2 regions of the Streptacidiphilus sp. BW17 genome follow, and region 2 is predicted to be linked to the other one. Evidence: riboswitches for the same ligand, from Rfam matches in the RefSeq annotation. Region 2 holds a riboswitch; the other holds the start of a gene.

What was found. A riboswitch is a leader RNA that binds a small molecule or an ion and turns the genes downstream of it on or off. The one in region 2 is predicted to bind guanidine.
Region 1: linked by a shared signal. The riboswitch ahead of ABH940_RS19715 (multidrug efflux SMR transporter) and the one ahead of ABH940_RS32150 (MBL fold metallo-hydrolase) in region 2 are both predicted to bind guanidine.

The regions. Positions count from the first base shown of each region.
Region 1 is NZ_JBGCCR010000015.1:44,059-58,565, forward strand. Features, by position in the region: gene ABH940_RS19700 (AAA family ATPase) at 1-2,420, shown strand, start outside; gene ABH940_RS19705 (SRPBCC domain-containing protein) at 2,670-3,200, shown strand; gene ABH940_RS19710 (winged helix DNA-binding domain-containing protein) at 3,216-4,397, opposite strand; guanidine-III (ykkC-III) riboswitch at 4,459-4,523, shown strand; gene ABH940_RS19715 (multidrug efflux SMR transporter) at 4,572-4,886, shown strand; gene ABH940_RS19720 (hypothetical protein) at 4,960-5,736, shown strand; gene ABH940_RS19725 (SRPBCC family protein) at 5,858-6,292, shown strand; gene ABH940_RS19730 (dihydrofolate reductase family protein) at 6,505-7,179, shown strand; gene ABH940_RS19735 (SDR family NAD(P)-dependent oxidoreductase) at 7,196-7,969, shown strand; gene ABH940_RS19740 (transcriptional regulator) at 8,154-8,657, opposite strand; gene pyrR (bifunctional pyr operon transcriptional regulator/uracil phosphoribosyltransferase PyrR) at 9,049-9,606, shown strand; gene ABH940_RS19750 (aspartate carbamoyltransferase catalytic subunit) at 9,603-10,598, shown strand; gene ABH940_RS19755 (dihydroorotase) at 10,595-11,890, shown strand; gene ABH940_RS19760 (hypothetical protein) at 11,887-12,540, shown strand; gene carA (glutamine-hydrolyzing carbamoyl-phosphate synthase small subunit) at 12,537-13,694, shown strand; gene carB (carbamoyl-phosphate synthase large subunit) at 13,687-14,507, shown strand, end outside.
Region 2 is NZ_JBGCCR010000039.1:1,990-16,496, forward strand. Features, by position in the region: gene ABH940_RS32065 (hypothetical protein) at 1-338, shown strand, start outside; gene ABH940_RS32070 (DUF3291 domain-containing protein) at 756-1,292, opposite strand; partial or broken gene ABH940_RS32075 (protein kinase) at 1,565-1,939, shown strand; gene ABH940_RS32080 (hypothetical protein) at 2,071-2,496, opposite strand; gene ABH940_RS32085 (LysR family transcriptional regulator) at 2,807-3,706, opposite strand; gene ABH940_RS32090 (PhzF family phenazine biosynthesis isomerase) at 3,804-4,697, shown strand; gene ABH940_RS32095 (hypothetical protein) at 5,032-5,238, shown strand; gene ABH940_RS32100 (hypothetical protein) at 5,492-5,659, shown strand; gene ABH940_RS32105 (hypothetical protein) at 5,818-5,979, opposite strand; gene ABH940_RS32110 (tryptophan 2,3-dioxygenase family protein) at 6,392-6,910, shown strand; gene ABH940_RS32115 (hypothetical protein) at 7,003-7,230, shown strand; gene ABH940_RS32120 (hypothetical protein) at 7,243-7,440, opposite strand; gene ABH940_RS32125 (serine hydrolase domain-containing protein) at 7,793-8,950, opposite strand; partial or broken gene ABH940_RS32130 (Scr1 family TA system antitoxin-like transcriptional regulator) at 9,204-9,462, shown strand; gene ABH940_RS32135 (hypothetical protein) at 9,530-10,117, opposite strand; gene ABH940_RS32140 (hypothetical protein) at 10,169-10,891, opposite strand; gene ABH940_RS32145 (SigE family RNA polymerase sigma factor) at 10,888-11,400, opposite strand; gene ABH940_RS32150 (MBL fold metallo-hydrolase) at 12,087-12,965, opposite strand; guanidine-III (ykkC-III) riboswitch at 12,977-13,044, opposite strand; gene ABH940_RS32155 (ABC transporter substrate-binding protein) at 13,745-14,507, shown strand, end outside.

The DNA of each region.
Region 1 (14,507 bases), on a different contig from region 2:
GGCCGGTGCTCTGCCTGATCGACGACCTCCAGTGGTGCGACGCGGCCTCCAGCGACGCCCTGTTCTTCGCCGCGCGACGGCTCGCGGCGGAGGGCGTGGTCCTGCTGCTGGCGGCGCGCGAGGGCGAGGCCCAGTCGACCGACGGCGCGTCAGGTGTCGCACCGGGCCTGGCCGAGCTGCGCCTGTCCGGCCTGGATCACACGGCGGCGGCGGAGCTGCTCCAGCACAGCGCCCCGGACGTCGATGTTCTGACGCGGCATCAACTTCTGGAACTCGCCCACGGCAACCCGCTGGCCCTGCACGAACTCCCTGCGGCCGAGCGGGCCGGCAGCGAGCCGCTGCCGCTCGCCGGACGGCTCCAGCTCGCGTACCACGGCCAGTTGAGCCGGTTGCCCGCCGCCGCGCAGACGATGCTGCTGGTCGCCGCCGCCGAGGAGACGGGCGAGCTGCCCACGGTCCTGGCTGCCGCCGAGCGGCTGGGCGCACACGTCGAGGACCTGCAGGCGGCGGAGGAGTCGGCGCTCGTCCGCGTCGAGCCGGGGGAGACGGGCGGACGGCTGGTCTTCCGCCACCCGCTGCTGCGGGCTGCGGCGCTGAGCCGCGCACCGCTGGCCCAGCGACTCGCGGTCCATGCGTCGCTCGCGCAGGCGCTTGCCGACCACGGCACGCCGGTGCGGCGCGCCTGGCATCTGGCCCAGGCCGCCACCGGGCCCGACGAGCCGGTCGCGGCCGAGCTGGAGCGGGCCGCCGAGCTCGCCGCCCGTCGCGGCGGCCATGCGGGCGCGGCGTCGGCCTGGGAGCGTGCCTCGCAGCTCAGTCCGGATCCGGCCGAGGCGACGCGCCGTCTGGTCCAGGCGGCCGAGTCCGCCACGGAGGCGGGTGAGATCGAGCGGGCCGAGGCGCTGGCCGGGCGTGCCCGCGCCCGGCGTCCCGAGGAGCCGGTGCTGCTGGCGCACCTCATGTTCATCGAGGGCCTGGCCCAGTTCTGGCGGGGTGCGCACGAGCCCGCCCACCAACTGCTGCTCGACACCGCCGAGTTGGTCGCCGCCAGCCACCCCGGCCCGGCGGCCCGCGTGCTGCTCCAGGCATACGACGTCGCCCGCTGCCTCGGCGACGAGGCCATGCGCACGACCGAACGCCGTCTCGCCGCCCTGTCCCTCCCCGCGGACGACCCGTTGGCCCCCGTCGTGGCCTACCTGCTCGACGCGGTGGCGGCCGGCGCGCCCGACGCCGAGGGCCCGGAAGGCGCAGCCCGCGACTCAGCGGCCCCCGACGCAGTGGCCCCCGACGCGAAGGGAGGCCGCACCCTGCCCGCCACGATGGCCCAGGCGCGGTCCGCCGGCGCGATCGTCCCGGTCGACCTCATCCAGGCCTGCGCCGCCGCGCTCACCGTCGGCCAGGACGCGGACGCCCTCGCCGTGACCGAGCAGGTCGTCGCCGAGGCCCGTGCCGGGGGCGTGCTGGCCGCACTGCCGCCGCTGTTGATCACGCTCGCCGAGAGTGAGCTGTTCCACGGCCGCCCGGACCAGGCCCAGGCCCACGCCGAGGAGTCGTTGGCGCTGGCCGCGGACATCCGCCAGGTGCAGTGGGCCGCGCCCTCGCACGCCCTGCTCGCCTACCTGGCCGCGCAGCGCGGTGACGAGGCTGCCTGCCGCACGGCCCTGCATGCTGCCTCGGCCGAGGCACGCGGCGGCGCCTCCGCACGGGTCGGCGCGCCGTGGCAGCAGTGGGCCGAGGGCCTGCTCGACCTCGGTCAGGGCCGCGCGGAGGAGGCGCTCGCCTTCCTGGGCACGCTGGTACGCGGCCCGGACAGGGGCCACGTCGGCGTGCTGCGCGCCGTCCCTGACGCGCTGGAGGCTGCCGTCCGGATCCGCGAGGGCGAGGCGTTGGCCGAGCCGCTGACCCGCTTCGAACGCTGGGCTGAGCGGTCCCAACAGCCCTGGGCGCGTGCACTGGTGTTGCGCTGTCACGCCCTGCTGGCCCCGGAGGAGTTCGCCGAGCGGCTCTTCCTCGACGCCCTGTCGCTCCACAGCGGGTCCGGCCGGCCCTGGGAGGAGGCCCGCACGGCGCTGCTCTACGGCGAGTGGCTGCGGCGTGCCCGGCGCAAGACGGAGGCCCGCATGCCGCTCCGCGCCGCCGCCCGCGCCTTCGACGCCCTGGGCGCGACACCGTGGGCCGACCGCGCCCGCACCGAGCTCGACGCCTCCGGCGCAGCGACCGCGGAGCCGCGAACCGCAGGGCCGCTGGCCGGCCTGACGCCGCAGGAGACGCAGATCGTCCGCCTCGCCGCGCAGGGCCTCTCCAACCGGGACATCGCCGCCCAGCTCTTCCTCAGCTCCCGGACGGTCGGCTACCACCTCTACAAGGCCTACCCCAAGCTCGGCGTCGCCTCCCGGGGCGAGCTCGCCGCGCTGGTCTGACAGGAGCGCCGACGACCGGCGACCGACGACCCACGACAACGCGGCGAGGCGGGTGCTCTCACACCGCAGGCCGATCCGGCCTGGTCCATAAGACAGGCCCCGGCCGCCGAGCACGGGATCGACGTCCTCCGCGCGGGCATTGGCACCCTGCTCAGCAAGGAGCTCCCGGCTGGCAGCACGTGAGCGTGCGACACGACCGGGGCGATGCAATGGCGAGCCGGAACCGCAACGGCGGGCGATGATCGGAGGGTGTCCGCCACCTCCAGCGACCCTCGGCTCGACGGCAGCGTCGTCGCGATCGACGCGGGTCACCAGGCCGTGTGCTTCTACCGTCACTACCCGCACCCCGTGGCCGAGGTCTGGCGCCACGTGTCGCGTCCGTCCCTGCTCCGGCGCTGGCTCGCCGCCGCCGACCGGCTGGACCCGGCGGAGGGCGGCGCTGTGGTGCTCCGCTGGCTGAACACCGATCCCGAGGGCCGCACCGTGATCGCCGCCGGCACGGTGACCGCCTACGACCCTCCGTCCCTGCTCCAACTCGATCTCGACCCGCACGGCCGGGTCCGCTTCGAGCTCACCGACGAGGGCGGCGGCACGGCTCTCGCCTTCAGCGCGCGCCTGCCCGCGCCGATCGAGGAGCCCGCACAGATCCTCGCCGGCTGGCACCTCCACCTCGACTACCTCGCCCGGGCCCTGGCGGGCGGCGCGGTCGACTGGCAGTCCTGGGATCCGGCCGCGGAGTGGGAACCGCTCCGCGCCGCCTACGCCGAGGCCCTCGGCTAGCCGGCGCGGCACCAGCTAGCTACGCGCCCCCACCGCCGAGAGCTCGCGTTCGAGCGGCGTACGGAACCTGGGCGTGACCGTGGTCCCGGCCAGGAACGCGCCCATGCGGTCGGCCTCTGCGGCGACGGCCGCCTCCGCCTCCGCGCCGACGTCCTCCAGGAGCCGCCGGACGACGGTCCCGTCCGGCTGCTGAGCCCAACCGCCGACGACGCGACCGTCCCACCAGACGGTCGGGCCGATATTGCCCGTCCGGTCGAAGAGTTGCGCGGCATGGCCGGGATCGGTGTACCAGTCGCGTCCGCGCCACCCCATCGAGGTCGGGTCCAGCGCGGGCAGCAGCGCGGCGCGCGGCTCGGGAGCGGGGGTGGATGCGGCGTCGCCGGGCAGCACCAGGCCCGGGCCGGTCCCGTCGGGGCCGTCTGGCAGGGTGACCTGCTCCGCGCCCACCGCGGCGAGCGCCTTGCGGACCGCGCCGAGCGTCCAGCCGGTCCACCACTTCAGGTCGTCCTCGGTGCCCGGCCCGTACGCGGCCAACCAGCGGCGAACCAGTTCGGCGCGCGCCTCGTCGACGGGCAGCTGCGGCAGCGGCGTGCTCGGGACCCAGCGGTAGGCGCTCGACGTCCAGCTCCCGCGCGGCCGGTCGCGCCGGATCCGGTTCTCGGCGGCGAGCACCCGCAGCACCCGCGAGGCCACGGTCTGTACCGCCTCGTACGGCTTGCCCACCGCGACCGTCACCCGTTCCTGCAACGCGGGCACGGCCGCCCCCAGTTGCTGCCCGGTCGCGGCACCGAGCCGCTCCAGCGCCGCCAGCGTCGACCGCTCGGCCTCCGCCAGCCATGCCGCGTCCCAACCGCCGCCCTCGCGGAGGAACTCCAGCAGCTTCTTCCGCTCCTTGGCGGCGATGTCGCGGGCGGTCGAGGAGTCGACGACGGGCGCGACGTCCACCGGGACGACGAACAGCGTGCGCCGCATCGACAACAGCCGGACCAGCGTGACGTCGTCGTAGAGCGCCTGCTCGACCAGCGCGACGCCGGGCTCCCGCAGCCGTGCCGCGAGCGAGAGGAAGACCGTCGCTGCGTCCGTGGCGTGCAGCCCGACGACCGCGTCCGCGGCCTCCAACGGCGTGGCCCACCGGGCGAGTTGCCGCGCCTGGATCCGTCGTCGCCGTTCGGCCGTGTCGATCTCAGCAGTCGCCATGGGCAGCACCCTAGGGCTTGCCTCCGACAGCTGCCGTTGGACGCGGCTGTGCTAGCGTCGAAGAGACGGAGGATTCCTCCGTTCCGGACGAGCGCGTCGTACCCGGCAAGGACAAGACGACGCAGCAGGAGCGGTGCACCGCGCACCGCCCCCTACTGCGAGAGGTGTTCTGCCGTGGCCTGGCTGGTGCTCGTCGTCTCCGGCGTCCTCGAGACCGTCTGGGCGGTCGCGATGCAGGCGTCCAAGGGCTTCTCCCGCCCCCTCCCGACCGCCGTCTTCGGCGTGACGGTCGTGCTGAGCATGTGCGGACTCGCCTACGCGCTGCGCTCCGTCCCGCTCGGGACCGGCTATGCGGTGTGGGTGGCCATCGGCACGCTCGGGACCGCGACCTACGGGATGGTGGCGCTCGGCGATCCGGTGACCGTGGCCCGGATCGTCTTCCTGGCCATGATCATCGGCGGCGTGGTGGGCCTGAAGGCGGCCCACTGACCGGTGCTGCTCGCGCCCGGACTCACAAAATGGTTTGGCCCGAGGCCCCCTCATGTTTGATGATCCACGAGTGATGGACCAGACCGTTCAGCAGAGCCTCGTCCGCGCCGCCGCGCGCAACAACGCCGACTGGTGCCAGGCGATGTGCCGCGCCCACGGCCTGAGCGGCGAGTACCGGCTCGACGCCTGGACCAGCCGGGAGCGCACTCCGCGCTACTACCCGGACGCCGTCACCCTCGCCGAGCGCCTCGACGTCGACGAACTGCTCGCCCGCGTCGACCGCACGACGCCCGGTGTCTCGGTCAAGGACAGCTTCGCCGCCCTCGACCTGGCCGGGCACGGCTTCCGTCCGCTGCTCGACGCGCACTGGATCGCCCGCGAGCCGGAACTCCCGGCCGCGACCTCGCCGTGGCAGCGCCTGCGCACGCCGGGGGAGCTGGCGGCGTGGGAGATCGCCTGGTGCGGCGAGGTCGCCGACCTCTTCCTGCCCCCGCTGCTGGAGGACCCGTCGGTCCTGGTCATGGCCGCGCCGGACTTCTCGGCCGGGGCGCTGCTCAGCCTCGGCGCGGGCGTGGTCGGCGTCTCGAACCTCTTCGTCGCCGCCGACGTGGCCGGAGCCCCCGGCACCACCTCCACCGCCGCCGCCCGCGAAGCGGTCCTGTTCCGCGCCTGGCACGACTGCCTCGCCGCCGCCTCGGTCCACTGCCCGGGCCTCCCCGTCGTGGGCTACGAGTCCGGCGCGGATCTGGCCGTCGCCGAGCGCGTCGGCTTCACCCGCCTGGCGCCCCTCCGAATCTGGCAGGAAGGCAGCACGTTCACAGTTATTGATGGTTCGTCAGATTCTGACTAACCTCCGCTGGGAGCTCCACGCAGCGTGCCCGGTGGTGCGCTGCTTCCGCGTTGCTTCGCTCCGCGTCGCTCTGCGTTGCTCTGCCCTGCGCTACTGCACTGTTCTGCGAGGAGGATCGGCCATGCCCGAGGTATCCGTCAGTGCCACGATTCCCGCTCCGGCGGACAAGGTCTGGGCGGTGCTCACCGACTTCGAACGCTTCGGCGAGTGGAACACCATCCATGTCGCCTTCCCGAACGGCGGCCCCACGGAACTCGTGGTCGGTGCCGTCTACGGCGAGAAGATGACCCTGATGGGCATGCCCGCCGAGGTCAGCTGGACCATCACCGAGCTTGCCGCCGGCAGCTCCCTCACCATGGACGGCAAGGGCCCGATGGGCATCAGCCTGCACCAGCACTACGCGCTCGGCGCGGCGGCCGACGGGAACGGCACCAGCGTCACTGTCGACAGCGAGTTCAAGGGCGCGGCCGTCAACATGATGGCGGCCCGGATCAAGGACGCCACCACCAAGGCGCTCAACGAGTCGCTGGAGAAGCTGACCGGCCTCGTCGGCTGAGGCAGACCGGCGGCTGCGGGTCAGCGGCTGCAGACCGGCGGCTGCGAGTCTGCGGCGGCGAGTGGACGCGGTGGCACCTCCGGCCGCGGCCACTCGCCGCTTTCGTTCCGCGCCACGCCTCACGTCGTCCGGGCACTGTCGTACCCCGGTGCTTTGATGGGAACCGTCGATCCCACCGGACGCACGCCGGTCGCATCATCCTGGAGGCACGCATGGCGCAGCTGAGGGCCCACAACATCTCCGTCTCCGCGGACGGCTTCATGGCCGGTCCCGACCAGAGCCAGGACGCGCCCCTCGGCGTCGGCGGCCAGCGGCTGCACACGTGGGTCTTCGAGGCCGCGTACGGGCGGCGGATGATCGGTCAGAAGGGCGGCACCGAGGGCGTCGACAACGCCTTCCTGCTGCGCGGCGACGAGAACGTCGGCGCGACGGTGATCGGCCGCAACATGTTCGGGCCGGTGCGCGGGGCCTGGCCGGACGAGTCGTGGCGCGGCTGGTGGGGCGAGGAGCCGCCCTACCACCACCCCGTCTTCGTGCTGACGCACCATCCGCGCCCCCCGCTGGAGATGAAGGGCGGCACGGTCTTCCACTTCGTCACCGACGGTCTGGACGCCGCGCTGGACCGCGCCTTCGAGGCGGCCGACGGCGCTGACGTCCGCGTGGGCGGCGGCGCGTCGACGCTCCAGCAGTGCCTGCGCAGCGGGCGGTTGGACGTGCTGCACGTGGCGATGGTCCCGGTCCTGCTCGGGGGCGGCGAGCGGCTCTTCGACAACCTCGGCAGTGGTCCTGCGGACGGGTACGAGTGCGTCGAGTTCGTCAGCTCGCCCTCCGTCGCGCACCTGCTCTTCGAGCGCACGGGCACGAGTGGGTCAAGCGGAGCAAACTGACCAGTAACGTGGGCGCATGCGCACTGCACTCATCACCGGCGCGAGCGCCGGAATCGGCGCGGCCTTCGCGCGACGTCTCGCCAAGGACGGCCACGGCCTGGTCCTGGTCGCCCGCGACGAGTCTCGGCTGACCACGCTCGCGGAAGACCTCGCCAAGGCGCACGGTGTCCCCACCGAGGTGCTCCCGGCGGACCTGGCCACCGAGGCGGGCATCAGCGCCGTCGAGGCACGCCTGGCCGACGCCGACCATCCGGTCGACCTGCTGGTCAACAACGCGGGCTTCGGCTTCAAGAAGGGCTTCCTCGACGTCCCGATCGAGGACGAGCTGACCATGCTCAAGGTCCACATCGAGGCCGTGCTCCGGCTGACCCGTGCCGCCGTCCCCGGGATGCGCGAGCGCGGCAGGGGCTACGTCGTCAACGTCGCCTCGGTCGCGGCCTTCGTCCCGCGCGGGACGTACGGGGCGAGCAAGTCGTGGGTGGTCCAGTTCACCGCGGGCGCGGACCGCGACCTCGCCGGGACGGGCGTCCGCCTCCAGGCGCTCTGCCCGGGGTTCACCCACACCGAGTTCCACCAGCGTGCGGAGATGGACATGTCCCGCGTGGGCCGGTGGCTCTGGCTCGACGCGGACTACGTGGTGGACCAGTCCCTGCGTGACCTGGTCCGCGGCAAGTCCGTCTGCATTCCCTCCCGCCGCTACCAGGCCGCGGTCGCCCTCTCCCGCAAGGCTCCGCTGGGCGCCCTCGGCGGCCTCTCCAACCGCATGGGCCGCCGCCGCACCGAACGCTGACGCGCACGCCCGTCCCAGCGCGGACGACAGCGCGATCGACAGTGTGAACGGCAGCCCGAACGACAGTGTGAACTTCAGTCTCGAACGCAGAAGCGGCAGGCGCCTTCACCGGGTGGACTCACCGGGCGAAGGTGCCTGCCGCAACGTTTCTGCTGAGGTGTACGGCGGTGGGAGCCGGAGAGGCTCAGACCGCGTCGTCCTCGCGGACCGCGCGGCGCGCGTCCGGGTCGAGGACGCCCCAGCTGATCAGCTGGTCGACCAGCAGCGAGGCCGGCTGGTCGTAGATGACGGCAAGCGTGCGCAGGTCGTCCTGGCGGATCGAGAGGACCTTGCCGTTGTAGTCACCGCGCTGGCTCTGGATGGTGGCCGCGTAGCGCTGCAGCGGGCCCGCCTTCTCGGAGGGGACCTGGGCGAGGCGCTCCAGGTCGAGGACCAGGCGCGGCGGCGGCTCGGCCGCGCCGCCCGGAGTGCTGCCGGGCAGCAGCTCCTGGACCGGGACGCCGTAGAACTCGGCCAGCTCGGCCAGGCGCTGGACCGTCACCGCACGGTCACCGCGCTCGTAGGAGCCGACTACCACGGCCTTCCAGCGGCCCTGGGACTTCTCCTCTACGCCGTGCAGGGAGAGCCCCTGCTGGGTGCGGATCGCGCGCAGCTTGCCACCAAGCTGTTTCGCGTAGTCGCTGGACAATGTGTCTCCCCGGACTCAGGTGCAAAGACGAGTGCTGTGAAGCGTTGAAGCTGTGAACACGTGCTTCGTCTGGTCTCCACGGCCCGGACGGCGCGAACCCGGCACATCCTCAAGATCTTCGGGCGCTTCGTCGCCTGGCCGTAACTGAGTGTGAGGTTACGCAGAGTGATAAGCGTTCGTCAAGCCGAACGGGGCACCCGTGCGAACCCCCGTTCGGCTTAGCGGGAGGTGCAGGTGGGAGGGGGTGCGTGGGAGCGCTCGGTGATCGCCCTGGTAGGGTGGACGACGGTTCCCCACGTGCGTGTCTGCTCCGGCCGACGCCACGGGAGCCACACCCGTAGACATCCTTTAAGGCCCGTCCCGTGAGGCGGGGAAGGAGGTCGGCTTCGGCATGACCACAGCTGCCCAGCGACAGGTACTGGACCAGGGCGACATCGCCCGGTCCCTGACCCGGATCGCGCACGAGATCGTCGAACGCGCCAAGGGCGCCGACGACGTCGTCCTGCTCGGCATCCCCACCCGCGGCGCCCATCTGGCCCGCCGCCTGCACCGCAAGCTCGCCGAGATCACCGGCACCGAGCTCCCGGTCGGCACGCTCGACATCACCATGTACCGGGACGACCTGCGGCTCAAGCCCGCCCGCGCCCTGGAGCACACCGAGATCCCCGCCGACGGCATCGACAGCAAGCTCGTCGTCCTCGTCGACGACGTGCTCTTCTCCGGTCGCACCATCCGCGCCGCGCTCGACGCGCTGGCCGACCACGGCCGCCCCCGCGCGGTCCAGCTCGCCGTCCTGGTCGACCGGGGCCACCGCGAGCTCCCGATCCGCGCCGACTACGTGGGCAAGAACCTGCCCACCTCGCTGCGCGAGTCCGTGAAAGTGAAGCTGGAAGAGACCGACGGGATCGACGCCGTCCTGCTCGGCGAGCTGGAGGGCACTGCCAAGTGAAGCGTCACCTCATCTCCACCGCGGACCTGACCCGCGAGGACGCGCTGCTGATCCTGGACACGGCCGAGCAGATGGCCCAGGTCTCCGCGCGCTCCGTCAAGAAGCTGCCGACCCTGCGCGGCCGGACGGTGGTGAACCTCTTCTTCGAGGACTCCACCCGTACCCGCACGTCCTTCGAGGTCGCCGAGAAGCGCCTCTCCGCGGACGTCATCAACTTCTCCGCCAAGGGCTCCTCGGTCTCCAAGGGCGAGAGCCTCAAGGACACCGCACTCACCCTGCAGGCGATGGGCGCCGACGCGGTGGTCATCCGCCACGGGGCCTCCGGCGCACCCAAGCTGCTGGCCGAGTCCGACTGGCTGCACGGCAGCGTGGTCAACGCCGGTGACGGCACCCACGAGCACCCCACCCAGGCGCTGCTCGACGCGTTCACGATGCGCCGCCACCTCAACCCGGGCGTCGGCCAGGACCTGGCCGGCCGCCGTGTGACGATCGTCGGCGACGTCCTGCACAGCCGCGTCGCCCGCTCCAACGTGCGCCTGCTGCACACCCTCGGCGCCGAGGTCACCCTCGTCGCGCCGCCGACGCTGATGCCCTTCGGCGTCGAGACCTGGCCCTGCCAGGTCACTTACGACCTGGACGCGGCGCTGTCCAAGGCCGACGCGGTGATGATGCTGCGCGTCCAGCGCGAGCGCATGAACGCCGCCTTCTTCCCGACCCAGCGCGAGTACACCCGCCGCTACGGCCTGGACGCCCGCCGCCTGGCGCTGATGCCCGAGCACGCGCTCGTCATGCACCCCGGCCCGATGGTGCGCGGGATGGAGATCGAGTCGACCATCGCCGACTCCGACCGCGCGGTCATCGTGGAGCAGGTCGCCAACGGCGTCAGCGTCCGCATGGCCGTCCTCTACCTGCTGCTCGGCGGCTCCGAGCCCGCCATCACGACTTCTTCCACCGCGACTGCTGCGAACACGTCCGAGGAGACCGGCAAGTGAGCACCACGAACTACCTGATCCAGGGCGCCCGCATCCTCGGCGGCGACCCGCAGGACATCCGCGTCACGGACGGCGTCATCGCCGAGATCGGCGCCGACCTCGAACTCCGGGACGGCGAGCGGGGGATCGCGGCCGACGGCCTGATCGCCCTGCCCGGCCTGGTCGACCTGCACACGCACCTGCGCGAGCCGGGCCGTGAGGACGCCGAGACCGTCCTCACCGGCACCCAGGCCGCCGCCAAGGGCGGCTACACCGCCGTCCACGCGATGGCCAACACCTTCCCGGTCGCCGACACCGCCGGTGTCGTCGAGCAGGTCTGGCGGCTGGGCCGCGAGTCCGGCTACTGCGACGTGCAGCCGATCGGCGCCGTCACCGTGGGCCTTGAGGGCAAGCAGCTCGCCGAGCTCGGCGCGATGGCCGACTCCGCCGCGCAGGTCCGCGTCTTCTCCGACGACGGCAAGTGCGTGGACGACGCGGTGATCATGCGTCGCGCGCTGGAGTACGTGAAGGCCTTCGGCGGCGTCGTCGCCCAGCACGCGCAGGAGCCGCGGCTGACCCAGGGCGCGCAGATGAACGAGGGCATCGTCTCCGGCGAGCTGGGCCTGGCCGGTTGGCCGGCCGTCGCCGAGGAGTCGATCATCGCCCGCGACGTGCTCCTCGCCGCGCACGTCGGCTCGCGCCTGCACGTCTGCCACCTCTCCACGGCCGGCTCGGTCGAGATCATCCGCTGGGCCAAGTCGAAGGGCTGGGACGTCACCGCCGAGGTGACGCCGCATCACCTGCTGCTCACGGACGAGCTGGTCCGCTCCTACGACGCGGTCTACAAGGTCAACCCGCCGCTGCGCACCGAGGCCGACGTGATGGCCCTGCGCGAGGCGCTGGCCGACGGCACGATCGACATCGTCGCCACCGACCACGCGCCGCACCCCGCCGAGGACAAGGCGTGTGAGTGGGCCGCCGCGGCGATGGGCATGGTCGGCCTGGAGACCGCGCTCTCCGTGGTCCAGTCCGCGATGGTCGACACCGGTCTGATGGGCTGGGCCGAGGTCGCCGAGCGGATGTCCGCCAAGCCCGCCGCGATCAGCGGCATCCCGGGCCACGGGCGCCCCGTCTCGGTGGGCGAGCCGGCCAACCTGGTGCTCTTCGACGCGGACTACCGTGGCGAGGTGAACCCGGACGCCTTTGCCACCCGCAGCCGCAACACCCCCTACCGCGGCATGGACCTGCCCGGACGCGTCGTCGCCACCTTCCTGCGCGGCGACGCCACGGTGCTCGACGGTGAGCTCGTATGAGCGCCGCCGACAGCGTCAAGCTGCTTGCCTCGTCTCTGCAGACAGCGGAGACCCCGCACTCCGCGCCGGTCACCCATGTGGGTGACCTGGTCGGCTGGGTCATCGGCATCCTGCTGGTCATCGCCCTCGTCTACTGGCTGATGCGCCAGGGCTGGCAGTGGCGCAAGACCGTGCAGTCCGGACTCCCGGAGCTCACCGGCATCCCGGCCCGGACGACCGAGACCATCCTGGAGACCGAGGGCCGGTACGTCGGCACCACCACCGCCGGCAACTGGCTGGACCGGGTCGTCGCCCACCACCTGGGCGACCGCAGCCTGGTCGAGCTCACGCTGAGCGCCGAGGGCCTGACGGTGGTCCGCCCGGCCTCGCAGGACTTCTTCGTCCCGGTCGACGACCTGCGTGGCTCGCGCCTGGACAAGGGTCTGGCGGGCAAGGTTTTCCCCGAGGGCGGCCTGCTGGTCGTCACCTGGCGGCTGGGCGACAAGGAGCTCGACTCCGGCTTCCGTGCCGACCAGTCCGCGGACCACGAGAACTGGGTCACCGCGATCGAGGTGCTGATCAAGGCCCACGAGAAGGTCACCCACGAGAACGACTCGAACCAGATCGACAAGAACGTGCTGAACGACAAGAACGTGGAAGGCGCATCATGACCGCACCGGCATCCACCCCCACGGCGCGACGCGCACCCCGCGTCCCCGCCGCATACGTCCTCGAGGACGGCCGGATCTTCCGCGGACAGGCGTACGGCGCCATCGGCGAGACCTTCGGCGAGGCCGTCTTCAACACCGGTATGACGGGCTATCAGGAGACCCTGACCGACCCCTCCTACCACCGCCAGATCGTGGCGATGACCGCTCCGCAGATCGGCAACACCGGCGTCAACGACGAGGATTCCGAGTCCTCGCGGATCTGGGTCGCCGGCTACGTCGTGCGCGACCCCAGCCGGGTCTCCTCCAACTGGCGGGCCAAGCGCTCGCTGGACGAGGAGCTCAAGGCCCAGGGCATCGTCGGCATCAGCGGCATCGACACCCGCGCACTGACCCGCCATCTGCGCGAGGTCGGCGCGATGCGCGCCGGGATCTTCTCCGGCGAGGCGCTGGCCGACGACGCGACCATGTTGGACCGCGTCCGCCAGGCCCCGCAGATGGAGGGCGCGGACCTGTGCGGCGAGGTCGCCACGGACGCGGTCTACGTCGTCCCGGCCATAGGTGAGAAGAAGTTCACCGTCGCGGCCCTGGACCTGGGCATCAAGGGGATGACCCCGCACCGGATGGCCGAGCGTGGCATCGAGGTGCATGTGCTGCCCGCCAACGCCACCGCCGAGGACGTCTACGCCGTGAATCCGGATGGCGTCTTCTTCTCCAACGGCCCGGGTGACCCGGCCACCGCCGACGGCCAGGTAGCCGTGCTGCGCGAGGTGTTGGGCCGGAAGACGCCGTTCTTCGGCATCTGCTTCGGCAACCAGCTGCTCGGCCGCGCGCTCGGCTTCGGCACCTACAAGCTCAAGTACGGCCACCGCGGCATCAACCAGCCGGTCCAGGACCGCACCACCGGCAAGGTCGAGGTCACCGCGCACAACCACGGCTTCGCCGTGGACGCGCCGCTCGACAAGGTCTCCGAGACGCCCTTCGGCCGCGTCCAGGTCTCGCACGTCTGCCTGAACGACGACGTGGTCGAGGGTCTGCAGTGCCTCGACCAGCCCGCGTTCAGCGTCCAGTACCACCCGGAGGCGGCGGCCGGTCCGCACGACGCCGCCTACCTGTTCGACCGCTTCTTTTCCCTGATGGAGGGCCAGCGTGCCTAAGCGCACCGACATCCAGTCCGTTCTGGTCATCGGTTCCGGCCCGATCGTCATCGGCCAGGCGGCCGAGTTCGACTACTCCGGCACCCAGGCCTGCCGCGTCCTCAAGGCCGAGGGCCTGCGGGTGATCCTGGTCAACTCGAACCCGGCCACGATCATGACCGACCCGGAGATCGCCGACGCCACCTACGTCGAGCCGATCACCCCGGAGATGGTCGAGAAGATCATCGCCAAGGAGCGACCCGACGCGCTGCTGCCGACTCTGGGCGGCCAGACCGCGCTCAACGCCGCGATCTCGCTGCACCAGGCGGGCACGCTGGAGAAGTACGGCGTGGAGCTCATCGGCGCCAACGTCGAGGCGATCAACAAGGGCGAGGACCGCGAGCTGTTCAAGCAGGTCGTCGAGGCCGTCAAGGCCAAGATCGGCCACGGCGAGTCCGCCCGCTCGGTCATCTGCCACTCGATGGAGGACGTCCTGGCGGGCGTCGAGACGCTCGGCGGCTACCCGGTCGTCGTCCGCCCCTCCTTCACCATGGGCGGCGCCGGTTCCGGCTTCGCCCACGACGAGGAGGACCTGCGCCGCATCGCCGGCCAGGGCCTGACGCTCTCGCCGACCACCGAGGTGCTCCTGGAGGAGTCCATCCTCGGCTGGAAGGAGTACGAGCTGGAGCTGATGCGCGACAAGCACGACAACGTCGTGGTCGTCTGCTCCATCGAGAACTTCGACCCGATGGGCGTGCACACCGGTGACTCGATCACCGTCGCCCCGTCGATGACGCTGACCGACCGTGAGTACCAGATCCTGCGCGACATCGG
Region 2 (14,507 bases):
CCGTCACCAACCAGAGCGGCGCGGCCATCGCCGAGCCGCTGCGAGTCGCGCCCGACGCCTTCGCCTTCGGACCCGTCAACCAGGTGGACCTCGGGCTCTACGAGTGGGTCGGCGCCCACGGCAACGTCAAGGCGCACTGGCAGGACGTCACCCACTCCGGCTTGGTGGTCGCCGGCGGCCTGGCGAACAACGCCTCCGCCTCCACCTGGGTCCAGCTCCGCGTGGTCTCCTACAAGGCGGACGCGGCTTCGGAGGCCGGGGCACTCCTCGTCTCCAGCCCCGACCTCATGCCCACCACGCAGGACCAGGCGCGCGAGAGCCTGACCGTCCTGCGCTGACGTCGACCACGCGGTAGCACGAACCGACGAGAAGCCCGGTCCTGAGGGGCCGGGCTCCTCGTCGAGCCGCCGCTGGGAATTGGGAATGAAGTGCTGCGCGTCGCCGGGGAAGGGTGGCGCACCGACGACAAACGGGAGATCGAAGAGGTCTTCGCGGTCACAGGGCAGTTGAACCGCATGCGGATCAGCGGCCGAATCCGCGGACGCAGCACAGCGGTTGAGGCCCGAGCCTGGCGGGCCGCAGTTCGGTGCCCGGCCACGGCATCTCACACGTTGCTGTGGTGACTTCGGCGCCGCCGGCCACCGGACCGCGCTGCGTCCTCCTGTGGTCACAGCCGCTCTCCGAGAGCCGATGTCCGGTCAGTGGCAGTGGCGCCCTGGGGGTTGCCGCGTCGCCCGCTTGGAAGACCGGCTCGACTACAGGGATCCTCTGATCCTGGTCGGAGCTCCGTCCGGGGCGAACGAGTCGTGGAAGGTGAAGGCGTGCGGCGCGGAGGCGTGGCCGTGGAGGTGCTCCAGCCTGGAAACCCCGTCCCGCCAGGTGGGTATCACGTCGTCGGAGACCCACCAGCACACGTAATTTGGATGCCCTGTCCTCTCGAACCAGTCGTAACGCCTGTTCAGCGCCTCACGGTGCAGACCGGTGTAGACGGCGTCGAAGGCGGGGCGCAGGTCGGTCCAGAGTGAGAGGGTCGCGGCCAGGGCGGTGGTTTCCACCGTACGGCCCTTGCCGTACCAAGTCGGTACGGCGAACTCTCCCCATGCACCCCAGTCCGCCTCGAAGAGCATGCCCTGGTCACCGTCTGCCGCTTCAGCGCGAGCGAGGTACCCGGGGTGCTGGCTGATCTTCCGGTAGACGGCCTCGCCCGTGTCGTAGAACTCGCGCGTGAGAGGTCCGGGATCGGCGAGCGGTGACTTCAAGACGCCGAATGTGTACAGCGCAAGATGGGACATGCGTCGCTCCCTGGTTGGGGGTGCCTGGTGTGGACCCGGTTCGGCGGCTTACGCACGGGGCGAGGATTCGTGGAGCGTGACCAACTCATCCCGTCGCGGGCGGCTCAGCCTGAAGGAACTCCTGTGCGATCGTGGGCGATCGCCGAAGACCAGGTGAAGGTAGCTGCCTCAGCGAGCCATGTCGAAGTTGCGTTTTCGCTGTCCAAGTGGCCTCTTGCCACCGGCCGTTGCTGGGGCTGGGACTGGGGCAAGATGGTGACAGGCGGGGCAGCCTGCGGGTGCTGGGCTCGGGCCTGGTGGAGGCGCTGGCCGGGATCCACCGGGCGGGCCTGATCCACCGTGACCTCAAGCCCTCCAACATCCTGCTCGCCGCCGACGGCCCGCGAGTCATCGACTTCGGGATCAGCCGGGCCGTCGGCAGCCCCTCACTCACCGCCGAGGGCCAACTCGTGGGCTTTCCGGGCTAAATGTCGCCCGAGCACACCACCGGGTCCGAACTCACCCCGGCCAGCGACGTGTTCGCACTCGGTGCGGTGCTCGCGTACGCCGCGACCGACCGCCCGCCGTACGGCACCGGACGGGTGCACGCGCTGTTGTACCGCACCGCCCACGAGGACCCCGACCTGGTCGGCGTGCCCGACGGCCTGTCCGGTTCCAACTGCCCGCCTGACGCCCGGCTCCGTCGTACCGTCCCGTGAACACGGGACAGTCCTGTCCGTGCCGGGTGCAGATCCACGTCGTCGGGCACGCGGGCGAGGATGCTGCGTCGACGCCACGCTCAGGTCGTGTCGCGCTTCGCTTTTCGCCCAGCCAACGGCAGGAGGGTTTGCTCGTCGCGGCTCTCCGGGGTGAAGGCGTCACGGCGGGCGAGGGTCACCGACAGAGGCAGGCCCAGCCGCTCGGCCGCGCGTCGCCGGACGCGGACCTGCGCTTGGGTCCGGGGCCGGAACGAGGGGAGCCGCGAGCAGCCGCAGCCCGGGCGGTGATCGTAGGTCAGCCCTTCCGCGAGCACCGTCGCAACGACGGACCATGCCTTCGTGTCGCGTCGCCGAGGCGCGGCGAAGTCGTAGCCGGCGAAGACGAGTTGTTCACGACAGCCGGGACAGACGCGCTTCCGGACCGGCCACGTGCTGCCCTTGAAGGCGAGCCGGCACCCGACGCACACATAGTGCCGGAAGGCGCCGTTGAACGCGTGGTAGCACATGGTCCAACAGGCTACGCGTCGTCCGCGGCGGGCCAAAGCGGTTTCGTGGTGCCCGATCTGGGCTGTCAGCCGCCCTGTCGGCCGCTGTAGCGTGTCCGGCTCCGCTCGGTGCCGCCGGGATTGCCGCAGCGGCCCTGGCGGCGACGGGCGGGGCCCGTTACCCGCCACTGTGCTGCTCTGAGGGGGCGCCGATCGGCCGCCCCCTCCGCCTTGGCCTGGACGAGTAGGTCCGAACTGATCAGTGGTCGAGCCCGAGTGACCGGCCGACCGAGCGCGTGGCGGGGCCCGCTGTCCGCCGGCGCGACTGCGCTCATTGCGGGAAGTGGTGCGGCAGCTCCGCGGTGAGCGCGGCCGCGGCAGGGGAGAGCCAGCGTCGGCGGTGGCGGGCCAGTTGGACGGCGACGTCGGGGAACTGCGGCCCGGGCACCTGCGTCAGGCGGCCCCCCTCGAGCGCGTCCGCGACATTGGCGCGGGCCAGCAGGCTGAGGCCGAGGCCCGCGGCCACGCAGGACCTGGCCGCCTCCAGACTGCCGAAGCGCGTGATCCGGGGCGGCGCGTCCTTGGCGGCGGCGAGCAGCCGCTCGATGAAGCGGTCGCTGTACGAGCAGCCCTGCTCGTGCAGGAAGTAGTCCTCGCGGGCCAGGTCCGCCCAGTCGGTGGCGCTCCGGGCGGCGGCGGGGTGCTCCGGGGAGCAGACGAGCACCAGGGGCTCGTGGGCCAGTTGCGTGCACTCGATGTCGCGGAAAGCCGCCTCGTCTTCCAGCAGTAGGGCCAGGTCCAGTTCGCCGGTGCGGAGCGCCGCGACGGCGGTGGCGGTCCCCATGGTGCGCAGGTCCACCTCGACCCCGGGGTGCCTTCGCCGCAGCGCGGCGATGACCCCCGGCAGTCGCGCCGACACCAGCGTCTCCCCGGCCGAGAGCACCACGCGTCCGGTCACCCGACCGTCCGCGCCACCGGCCGAGGCGGCGACCGCCCGCAGCCGGGACTCGGCCTCCAGCACTTCCTCGGCCTGCGCCAGCACCTCGCGTCCGGCGCCGGTGAGCACCACCCCGCGCGGCAGCCGGTCGAACAGGCGCAGGTCGAGCTCCTTCTCCAGCGCCTGTACCTGGGCCGTCACAGTGGACTGGACGAGGTGCAGGCGCTCCGCGGCGGCGGTCAGGTTCTCGGTCCGGGCGACGGTGGCGAAGGTGCGCAGCAGGCGGGTGTCCATGCCGCCGACGATAGCGCCAGCAGCCATCGCTGAAGCCGATGGGATGGATCGGGATCCATCGTTTGTCCGGATGTCTGAGCGGTGCCACGGTAGGGGCATGAGCCTGAAGACACGCCCCGAGATCCTGCGCTACACCGCCTTCACGACCGACCCCGCCGGCGGCAACCCGGCCGGCGTCGTGCTCGACGCGACCAAGATGGACGATGCCGCCATGCTCGCGACCGCCGCCGGAGTCGGCTACTCGGAGACCGCGTTCGTCACCGCAGCGGATCAGGCCGCACGTCGGTTCCGGCTGCGCTACTTCAGCCCGCTTGCGGAGGTCGCCTTCTGCGGTCACGCGACCGTCGCGACCGCGGTGGCGACGGCCGAGCGGATCGGCCCTGGCCCGCTCGTGTTCGACACGCCGGTGGGTGAGATCGCCCTGGACACCTCGGCAGAGCCAGGAGGCCCCGTGACGGCGACCCTCACCAGCGTCCCCACCCGCTCCCGACCGGCGAGCGACGCGGAGGTGGATGCCTCCCTTGCGGCCCTGCACTGGTCCCCGGAGGACCTTGACCCGGCGCTGCCGCCGCACGTCGCTTTCGGCGGAAACGAGCACCTGGTCCTGGCCGCGGCCACCCGCGAGCGTCTCGCGGCCCTCGACTACGACTTCGATGCCCTGGCTGAGGTGATGCACCGTCACGGCTGGACCACGCTCCAACTGGTCTGGCGTGAGGCTCCGGAGCTCTTCCACGCCCGCGATCCCTTCCCGATCGGCGGTGTCGTCGAGGATCCGGCCACCGGCGCCGCGGCCGCCGCCTTCGGCGGCTACCTGCGCACACTGGGCGCCCTCCCGCCCTCCGGTGCCCTCACCATCCGCCAGGGGGAGGATCTCGGCCGCCCCAGCCTGCTCCGGGTCGAGGCCTCCACCACGGACCCGCGCGTGCGAGTGAGCGGGCACGCGGTGGCAATCGAGGGCGCAAGCACCAGCACCGGCAAGGAAGAGGCCTGAGCGAACCGGTGGCGCTGCACGCAACGTTCGCGTGACAGAGGCCGGTTGGGCTTGATCTGGCCGCTGTCATTCCGCGACCGGGTAGAAGGGCCCGCTGCACCACCGTTCTACGAGCACATCGCGGTCGCCGACGCGGTCCGGATCGTCGCCCTCACCGAGCACAACTCCGCCGTCCTGGTGGAGGACGAGTTCTACCTTCCAGGTCGCCGATTGCTCCACGTGCCCGGCGGCGGATCGAGCCGGGGGAGGACCCGCAGGCCGCGCCCATCGCGAGCCTGAGGAAGAGACCGGCCGGCGGGCCGGCGGCCTTGAGCAGCTCGGGGTGGTCTACCCGATGGCGAGCGCCACAGCCGCGACCACCCACTTCTACCTCGCCCGCGACCTGGCAGCTGGCCGGACTACCCGCGACGCTGCGGAGGCATGGATGAGGGTGCGTACCGTCCCGTTGCGCGAGGCGGTGTCGCTGGTGCGCTCCGGGGTCATCAGCGACGCCGGGTCGGTGGCCGCGCTGCTGCTGGCCGACCAGACGACGACTCCTTGACCAGGAGCCGGTGCCCCTCGGCTGACGTGAGCCCGTGGTGCCTTGGTCAACGCGAAGTCCAGCTGCAGTCAGTGGGTGCCCGTAGCGTCGTTCCAGCGCACCCAGCCCGTGCGGGCCACAACCACGCACGACGGTCCGGCGGCTTCGGATGTAAGCGGAGCTGTCGGCCCGACTTCCTACGTCCCTATTTCCGCGGCGTGGGCAGACTGCCACGATGACGAGACCAGTAGCCACACGGGACGGGGGAGCGAACATGCCCAATTGGGGCGGCGGAGGCGCCAATAGCGGCGACGACGCGGACAACAACCCAGAGCCTGACGCCGAGCAGGCCCAGGAGCAGCCAACCGCCGAGGAGCAGGCAGCCGTGGGAGAGCCGGCGCTGGACCGCGGCATCACCGACCCCTCGGAGATCAGCGGCTGAACCGGCAAGCACAGCACGACAGGCCGGGCCGGCTTCGACACACGGCAGCAGGTCCGGCCTGACTCATGCGCCGGTCGCCTCCTTCCGTGAACGGTGACCTGGCCGTCCCGTTCCCGCGATTGACCCGGTAGCGGGGCGCGCTTGCGGGCAGAGGCGACTCAGTGGTCCGGGAGGGTGTACGCGGCGCGGATGCCGCCGTAGACGGGGAGTTCGCCCCTCTCGTCGTTTCCACTCAATGCTGCGAGTTCCCGTCCCGACTTCCCCTGTCTGCGATGGGCTCGGCGGATCCTCTCGGACAGCACCTCACGCGACCTGTTCACCGGCAGTCTCCTTGCCCCGGACCGTGATCAACACGCACAGCGTGACGGCCGAACGGCTGACACCGCCCGGTTACTCCGAAACCACCGTGGTCTTGCGGTCCCGGTGGACGTGGAGGTTGTCCGCGCTGTGCAGCGTCACGTAGTCGCCGTAGTCGCTGTACAGGTCGACGATCCCCAGTCGTCCCCATCGCTGACGAGTTCTCCGCGCCGGCGTAGGGCGCGCAGGTCGGGCGGCGACTTGGGCCAGGCGGAGGTCATCGGGGTCGTTGCTGGCGGTGTCTCAGGTGGCGTGTGCCGGGGTGGTGTTGGGTGGGTGTCGGTACGCCCGCGCACAGCGGCAACGGGATTTGCTGGAGATACGGCACCGCACCTCTGCCCCGTCATCCCGTCATCGCGTATTGAGGACCAGCACATGGACGACAAGGACCCTGCTGACGTCGAGAGCCCATACGCGACTTATCTGCACGTGCCGCAGCTTCTCGCGTTGCAGCACCCGCAGACCCGGGCTTCACGCGGTGCGCAGTGGCGCGATGAGCACCTCTTCATCGTGGTGCATCAGGCATCCGAGCTTCTTCTTGCCCACGCCCTGGTCGAGCTGCGGCAGATCCGACGCCCGTCGGGGAGCACACCCGACGACAGTGTCCAGGTCGCACTCCAGCGGGTGCATGACCTGCTGCGCCAGCTCGAAGGCCTGCTCACGTTGCTCGACACGCTGACCGCGAAGGGTTTTGCCGCCTTCCGCCCGCTGCTCGGTGAGGCCAGCGGCGGACAGTCCGTGCAGTTCGCCGAGCTGTTCCACCACATTGCCCAGCCCGGATGCGGCGCACCCGCACCGCTTGCGGACGCACGAGAGATGAACGCACGAGTGACCGCGTGCGTGAGGCGGCGAAGAGCTGGAAAGAGCGGCACCTGCGGCTGGTGGAACGGATGATCGCAAACCAGCCCGGTACCGACGGCACGGCCGGAGTCGCCTATCTCCGCTCACGCATCCGCACTCCGCAGGCATCGTGAAGGCGCCGACCGGTGGCCTCCATCGCCTGCACATTCTGCACGGAAAGCGGAAAGCGGAAAGCGGAAAGCGGAAAGCGGATACGGGTGACCGTGACCGGCTACGGGGATGGGCCCGGCACCGTGCAGGTCGGCCAGGAGGTGCCGGTGGGCCGCGTTGTGCTGCCTCTCCGTCTGCTCCAGGCCGGGGCCGTCGATCACGTCGGGCAGAGCCAGGCACTCGCGCCCGCGGTCGTGACCTGAGTTCTCGGGGGGTCAGTTGCCCCAGCCGGTGTCGCCGTTCGGGTTCGCGTGGGTGAAGCAGAAGACGCACGCCGGCTTGACGTGGCCGGCAACCGTGGTGGCCTCGGCAGGCATTGCCAGGCTGACGGCCGTCGCCGCCGTGCTGCCGGCGATCGCGAGAGCAGCCGCGGTGAGGGCGATGGCGTGTCGGGCCTTTGCGAGCTTCAGCATGGCAGTGTTCTCCCGTAGTCGTGCCCTGGCGAGGGCAGTTGATGGCTGGTGTGACGTTGAACTGCCGCGTGGGCCAGCCCTGCGTGAGGCGGCACGTCCAGCCTGCGTCACGAGCCGGGTGAGGTCACGTTTCCCGTACGTATCCGTACAGCCCGCTCGGCGGATGGGCAGAGAGATTCCCGGCCCCGCGGCAGCGCCCCGCAGGCGCGAAGGTCCAGAACCACGTCAGGCGGATGCCCAGTCGACCCCTGCTCCCCACATGCGCTGTCCCGGTGGCTCACCCCGTGCAACAACGGCGGTCGGACCGCCTGCTCCCGCCTGCCGACACCGTTACCAGTAGCTCGCCTCGCCGTCAGGAGTCCGCGTGCAGGAGAGCGCAGGTGAAGTTCTCCTCGACGGCTCGCATCTTGGCGAACACGGCCGGGCTGCTGGCCGGTGTGATCTGGGCGTTCACGGAGAACGTCATGGAACGGCTGCCGTCCGGTGTGGCGACGGCGAGCTGTGTGTATCCCGGCGTGTTTCCGGTGTGGCCGTAGACCACGCCGCAGCGGGTGGTGTAGCGGAAGATCGCCAGTCCGGCCTCATTGCGTCCGGGCCCGGGCGGCTCGGAGTTCCCGTCGATGAACATCCGCTGCTGCCGACGGACCGACGGCGAGACGAGGTGCCCGGCGGCGTAGGCGGCGACGAAGGTTGCCAGGTCCCGTGGCGTCGACACGACGCCGCCGGAGGCCCAGACGCCGGAGTTGCCGAACAGGGTGCTGACGTCCTCCGGCCCGGTCGCTGTCACCGCGTAGCCGTGCAGGTAGGGCCTCGGCAGGGTGAAGCCGGCCGGCAGGCTGGTGTCGTCGAGCTCGAGCGGTTCGTAGACCAGCTCGTCCAGCAGCGTCTCGTACCGCTGGTGCGTCACGGCCTCGGCCATCAGTGCCACCGCGATGTTGTCGGAGTTCGAGTACGCATAGCGGCTGCCGGGAGTGAAATTCAAAGGCTTGTCGGCGACGAACTGCAGCAGGCGTCGTGAGTCGAACCGGTGGTGCGGATCCTTCCTCAGGATGTTCCCGAATGCTGGCGCCCGGCTGAAGTCCGGCAGCCCGCTGGTGTGTTGCAGCAGCTGGCGCAACGTCACCCTGCCCCAGTCCGCAGGGAGATCCGGCAGGCGCTTGGAGATCGTGTCGTCGAGGCTCAGCAGCCCGCAGCTGACGAGGCGCAGCGCCACCGCGCCGCTGAAGGCCTTCGCGACGCTCGCGATCCTCATGTGGTCGCCCGCCCGGGGCAGCCGCCCGCTCTCCACATCGGAGGTTCCGGTGCGCACGACGATGGTCCGTTCGTCGCTGCGGAGCACGACGATGGCCCCGGGCGGGCCGCCGGCTTCGCGGACCAGCCCGTCCAACAGCCCCTGCAGGCGTCGGTCCTCTCCGGAACCCTCGACGGGGGCGGGCGCGGCCGCCGTCAGGGCAATGGAGAGGGCCGTCATTGCGGCGATCGCGACGGATCGCTTTGCGGTGACCTGCATGGCACTCCTGCCTTCAGGGGGACCCGGCAGCGAGGCGGGCCGGCACGCGGGATTCGGCTCTCAACGTCACCAGGGACGCAGGTGCCAAAACATCTGCGGGTTCGGGTCACCCAAGTGCGGTCCCGCTGGGCAACCGGCCTGATGCTGTGTCTCGTGTCGGCCGCGGCGGGGCTGGCGACGCGATGGGCAGTCAGTCGCCCGTGGTGTCCAGGCGCCCGGCGAGGAAGGCGATGCTCAGACGGACGTGCCCTGCTCCTTCTGGCTGGTGCCCGGCCTGATCCAGACCCGGCGCCTACACCGCCGCCGCCCTCCAAGCGATCCAGCAGCGCCGGGGGCTCGTGGACGACGTCGACCGGCCCGTCGCCGCCCGCATCGGGCGGCGACGCGTCCTCCACGAAGGCGACCGCCGCTTCGCGTTCCTCATGGAGGAGTCCGTCCTGCGTGGCGGCATCGGCGGCCGGGAGGTCATGGCCGGGCAGTTGGGACGCCTCATCGCGATCGGTTCCCCGCCTCCTCGGGCCGGGGAACCTGTCCGACGAAGGAGCCGCTGTCGGTCAGGAGGAACTGGCGCAGTGCCGTTCAGCGGGTGGAGCAGCCGTTCCAGATCGTGGCCATTGGGCTGGGGATCTGGCTGAGGCAGCCGCCGGTGTCGGGGAAGCCGCCGGTGCCGAGGTAGGTCCAGGTGCCGGCGGAGCTCAGGCGGAAGTACTTCCGGGAGCTGCCCTCGTCCTGGAGGGCTACCTGCTCGTTCGTGGTCGCGTCGGCGGTCGGGGTGAACCTTGTCTCCGCGTACATGACGCCTCCGCACCCGCCGTAGAGAAAGCCGCCGGCCCGGGGCTGGATGTGGTCCAGGTGGGCCACCGCCCCGTAGGCCTGGGTGACCGCTGTTTTGACGGCAGCGGTGGCCACCAGGTTCTCGCAGACTGCGGCGGTGGGGGACGGGGTCGCCGTCATGGAGGCGGTCGCGGTCGCAGAGGAGGTTGCGGAGACGGTTGCGGAGGTGGTCGCGGAGGCATGCGCGGACGCGGACGGGCTCGGCGCTGCGGCGACCGCGGAGGTGGTGGCGGAGGCGCCTGCGGCGGGACCGGAAGAACGGCAGGCACTGAGTGCCATCGCGGCGGAGACGGCGAGGGTCGCGGCGGCTGCGCGACGCGTAGCGGGATGCATGATCGGTTTCCTTCGGGACGAGCTGGTGACAGGGCTTCAGCGGCATTGCGACTACATCCCGGGCACCTCCGCTTCGGCCAGGACCATGCCTTGGGCGTCGTAGACGGTGATCTGTATCTCAGAACCGTGTTCCGGGGGTTGCGGCCCCGTGGGCAGCCAGAGGAACCCGGTCGCGTAGCCGGGGTGCCCGGCGAGGGTCACGACGGTGGCGCGGTAGGTCCTGCCGTGGACCGCGGCGGTCATCCGGGCCGCGTCGCCCGGGCCGAGGTACAACGGCGCGTAGAGCGTTCCGGAGCTGTCCGCGGCTTCCCGCGCACTCACCGAGCCCTGCGGCTGGTTCCCGTCGGTGATGGTGTTGCAGCTATAGGCGCGGGTCGCGTACGGCCCCAGAGCCTCGCATGCCTCAGCGGCCGTCAGCCGCATCCAGATCTGGTGGCCGAAGTCCAGGTCCCGGTCGGCCGGGACCACCCGCACTGCTGGCCACGGGACCGCCGCGACCGACGCCGACGCCGAGGGGCGGGCCGAAGTCGAGGAAGCCTGCGACACCGCAGACGCGGCGACTACGCGTCCTGCCTGTGCGCCGCCTGAAGTAACGGCCAGCGCCACGCCCACAGCCGCGACTGCGACCGCCGCCGCGAACGCCCTGCGGACCCGCCGCCTGGCTCCGCGCTCGTGGATCGCCGCGGCCGGGCCCGCCCAGTGCGGCGGGCGGTACCCCAGCGCCTCGTCCGCCAGTGCGCGGCGCACCATGTCCTCGTCCTGGTGGATCGTCACTGCTCCTCCATCGATCCCGACGCCGCGTACCCGGCCAGTGCCTGGTGGTTCCGCAGCTTCGCCAGACCTCTACTGGCCTGGCTCTTGACGTTCCCAGTGGTGCAACCCAGGACGTCGGCAACCTGCCGCTCGCTGAGGTCCTCCCAGTAGCGCAACACCACCACCGCCCGTTGCCGCGGCGGCAGTTCATCCAGCGCCCGGAGCAGCGCGGACCGCTGCTCCACCTGCGCCATGGCGGACGGCTGGGCCCGCTCGGGCACCCAGGGCATCAACAACTGCCGGGCGCGGCGCCGGCGCTGTCGACTGAAGCCGTTGTTCACCATGGCTCGGTGCAGGTAGGCGTTCGGTGCGTCCAGCCGCCTGATCCTGGCCCAGTGCGGGTAGACCTTCGCCAGCGTGACCTGCACCAGGTCCTCGGCCTCGTGATGGTCGCCCGTCAGCAGGTACGCGGTACGCGTCAGCCGCTGCCAGTGCGCCGCTACGAAGGCGTCGAAGTCGACCTCAGCCAGCCCCTCCCGCGTTTCGGCACCCCCCACGATCACCGTCACCGCCACCACGGACTGCCCTCCCCGCTCCACGGAGCCGCACCAGCGACGGCCCTCACCCTCCTTCACCACGCGGGGGCTGCAGAAGTTGCACGAGAACCGAAGACAAGCCAGAACATTCAGCACGGGTAGCCGTCGATGTCGGGCCGCTCCATGAGGATGGCGGGTGTTGACGTCTCGTCTGAGCAAGTCTTCGGCTTTGGTGAGCGGCGTTCCGTGGTGAACGGGCCCGATCCGGGCCCGGAACCTCGGAGACACCTGTGGCCCCGCCAGCTCTGAGCGCTCGGCCATGGCTGAGGCGGTCTTGGAGCGCCAGGCCCCGACGTCAGCTTCCGGCGCGAGGTCCTCGCCGGCCCGAAGGCGCCCCCGTGCAGGCGCCCGTCAGCCAGGCAGGGATCGAACTGCGGCGGTCCGGCCTGCGACACAGGGCCTGTCAGGTCGGTCAGCATAGGCGTGCAGCTGCGCCAGAAGATCAGCACGCCTGGCGCGTCCGCCCTTCCTGCGCCGGCCCGCGCCAGTGGGCAACACCGGTGCCCGACCGATGCCCGGTCTCCACAACATCCGGTGCCCACCGTCCTGAACAGTGGTCAGAAGTTCGGGGGTGCCGAGCCAGTGGCGCGTCCGGGCCGGCGGCGCGACGTGGGCCTGGTTCAGTCGTCTGGGCAGATGACGAAGAGCGGGTACGGGAGTCGGCGGGGCTCGTCGCTGACCTCGACGAGCGCGTCGCGGATCTCGTGCAGGTGCCCGGTGGTCATCTGCAGCGGGGGTTCGTGGGGCTGGTAGGTGGTGCGGACCGGATAGTCCACGCCCGCTTCGGTGGTCATCTCGATGTGGCAGCCCAGGACGTGAGTGACGGGTCTGTGTTCGCAGAACTCGATCAGGCGGTCGATGGTCCCGGCGAACGCGGACCAGTCCTGGATGTAGAGGCGGCCGGGGTAGACCGTGTCGCCGGTGAGCAGGACCCCGGTCCACGGGTCGTAGAAGGTGACCGCTGTCTTGTGGTGGCCAGGGGTAGCGAGACACTCGAGCACGCGGCCCCCCAGATCGATCCGCGCCACGGCGGTGGGGTCCTGGGCGAATCCGAAGTACTTCCAGGCCGTGGCAAGGTCTGCGTCGACCACGGTGGTGTCGGGACGGTCGGCGAACTGATTGTCACCCGCGATGTGGTCGCCGTGGGCGTGGGTGTGCAGTACCAGCAGCTGGTAGTCCGGCCGGGGGTTGCGGACGAGCCAGCCGTCGATGAGTTCGTCAACCACTCGACGCAGCGGAAAGAACTCGGTGGACGCGGTGGCTCCGGTGTCGATGAGCACGGCCCGTGTGTTGCCGAACAGCAGGAACAGGAACGGCGCTTCGTAGTGGATGGCCATGTTCTGACGCAGGATGACGGTGTGCTCGTCGTAGGCGTAGACCTGGATGTCCGGGTCGGTGTTGTGCTTGGACGACGGTGAGCCGTGGATCCAGCGGACGTCCAACTCCCGGGGCCTGCGAACCGGGCTGTCGAAATCGATGAAGGATGTCCCTGTGGCCATGACGCCTCCCGAATGCGTCGTCTTTGCAGGCCGGGTACGGCGCACGTCTCGTCCGGGGCTGGCACTTATGAGCCTCCGCCGCGAAGCTACCACGAGATCGATCGACGACTCCGCCGCCCAGCGCTGCTGCAGCGACACCGCCTGGACCGCGCGGCCGGAACTCCCCGTTCACGATGGACCTGGCGGTGGCCCTGGACCGGGCACCGGGTTCACGGGTGCCCAGGCGTGGGCCGACAGGCCTCGGCGAACCCTGGGGCCCACCGGTGGGCACTGCGGGCGACCGGTGGCTCGCCTCCTGACGTCGGCCTACCGGCGCCGCCCTCTTTCGCGGCAGAGCACTCAACGTGGCGGAGCAGGGTCCGTTCAGGGTGTGGCGGCAGGGTTCGTCGGCACACCCTCCACGTAATCCATCCAAAATCCACAGGGTATGCACATATGGCCTGGTCAGGGCGCTGTTCGGTGCGTCATTGAGGGATGCGCGGCTCCACGGTGAGTTTCCGTGTATGTACTAAACGTCATAACAAGATGGGATTTATAGGACCTAGGCGAATATATCGCTCCTGGCGGGGCGTCTCTTTGAGTGAGTGTCAGTCCAGGAGCGGTTGCGTGGCTCGTGCGACCTGCGTGGGAGGCTGCTCACTTCACGATTTTTGGAGATGCGGAACACGATGTCAGCAGCCAAGCGAATGTCAGCAGCGTTCGCCTGCACGGGTTTGATCGCCATGACCGCCGCGTGTGCTCCCTCGGGGCCTACCGGCCAGGTTGCGGGGGCGCCGCCTGTGGTCATCACGGTGGGTTCGGCGAACGCCTACACCACGCTCGACCCGGCGCAGGCCTACGACATCGGCGCGTGGACGCTCTACTCCAACATCTACCAGGGCTTGATGAGCTACCGGCCGGGCTCGGACACCCCGCAGGCGGACGCGGCCCAGTCGTGCGGCTACACCGATCACGCCGACGAGACCTACACGTGCGTTCTGCGCCCGGACATGACGTTCTCCAACGGCGACCCGCTCAACGCCGCGGCAGTCAAGTACTCGATCGACCGCGTCATGGCGATCAATGATCCGAACGGCCCGGTCGCGATCCTGGGCGCCACCATCGCGTCGGTGCAGACGCGGGGGAACGACACGGTTGTCTTCCACCTGAAGTCTCCGGACGCGACCATGCCGGCCAAGCTCAGCTCCGGCGTCGCCTCGATCATCGACCCGAAAACCCTCCCGGCTGCCAAGGAAGCCGCCCTGGACTACACCGGTGTCGTCGGCTCCGGCCGGTACAAGATCGACTCGGTCACCTTCACCGGCTCCGGGGTCGACAAGTCCCCGAGCGAGGTCAAGCTCTCCCTGAACCCGAACTACAAGGGATCCGCCGCGACTCCGCGCAACTCGGGGATCGACCTGCGGTACTACCCGGACCAGGAGGGCACCAAGAAGGCGCTGGACGACGACCAGGTCGACACCGTCATCGCGGACCTCAACGTCTCCGACGTGGTCAGCATGCAGCAGAACCAGCAGCTCGGCACCGGCCTCCAAGTGGACTCCG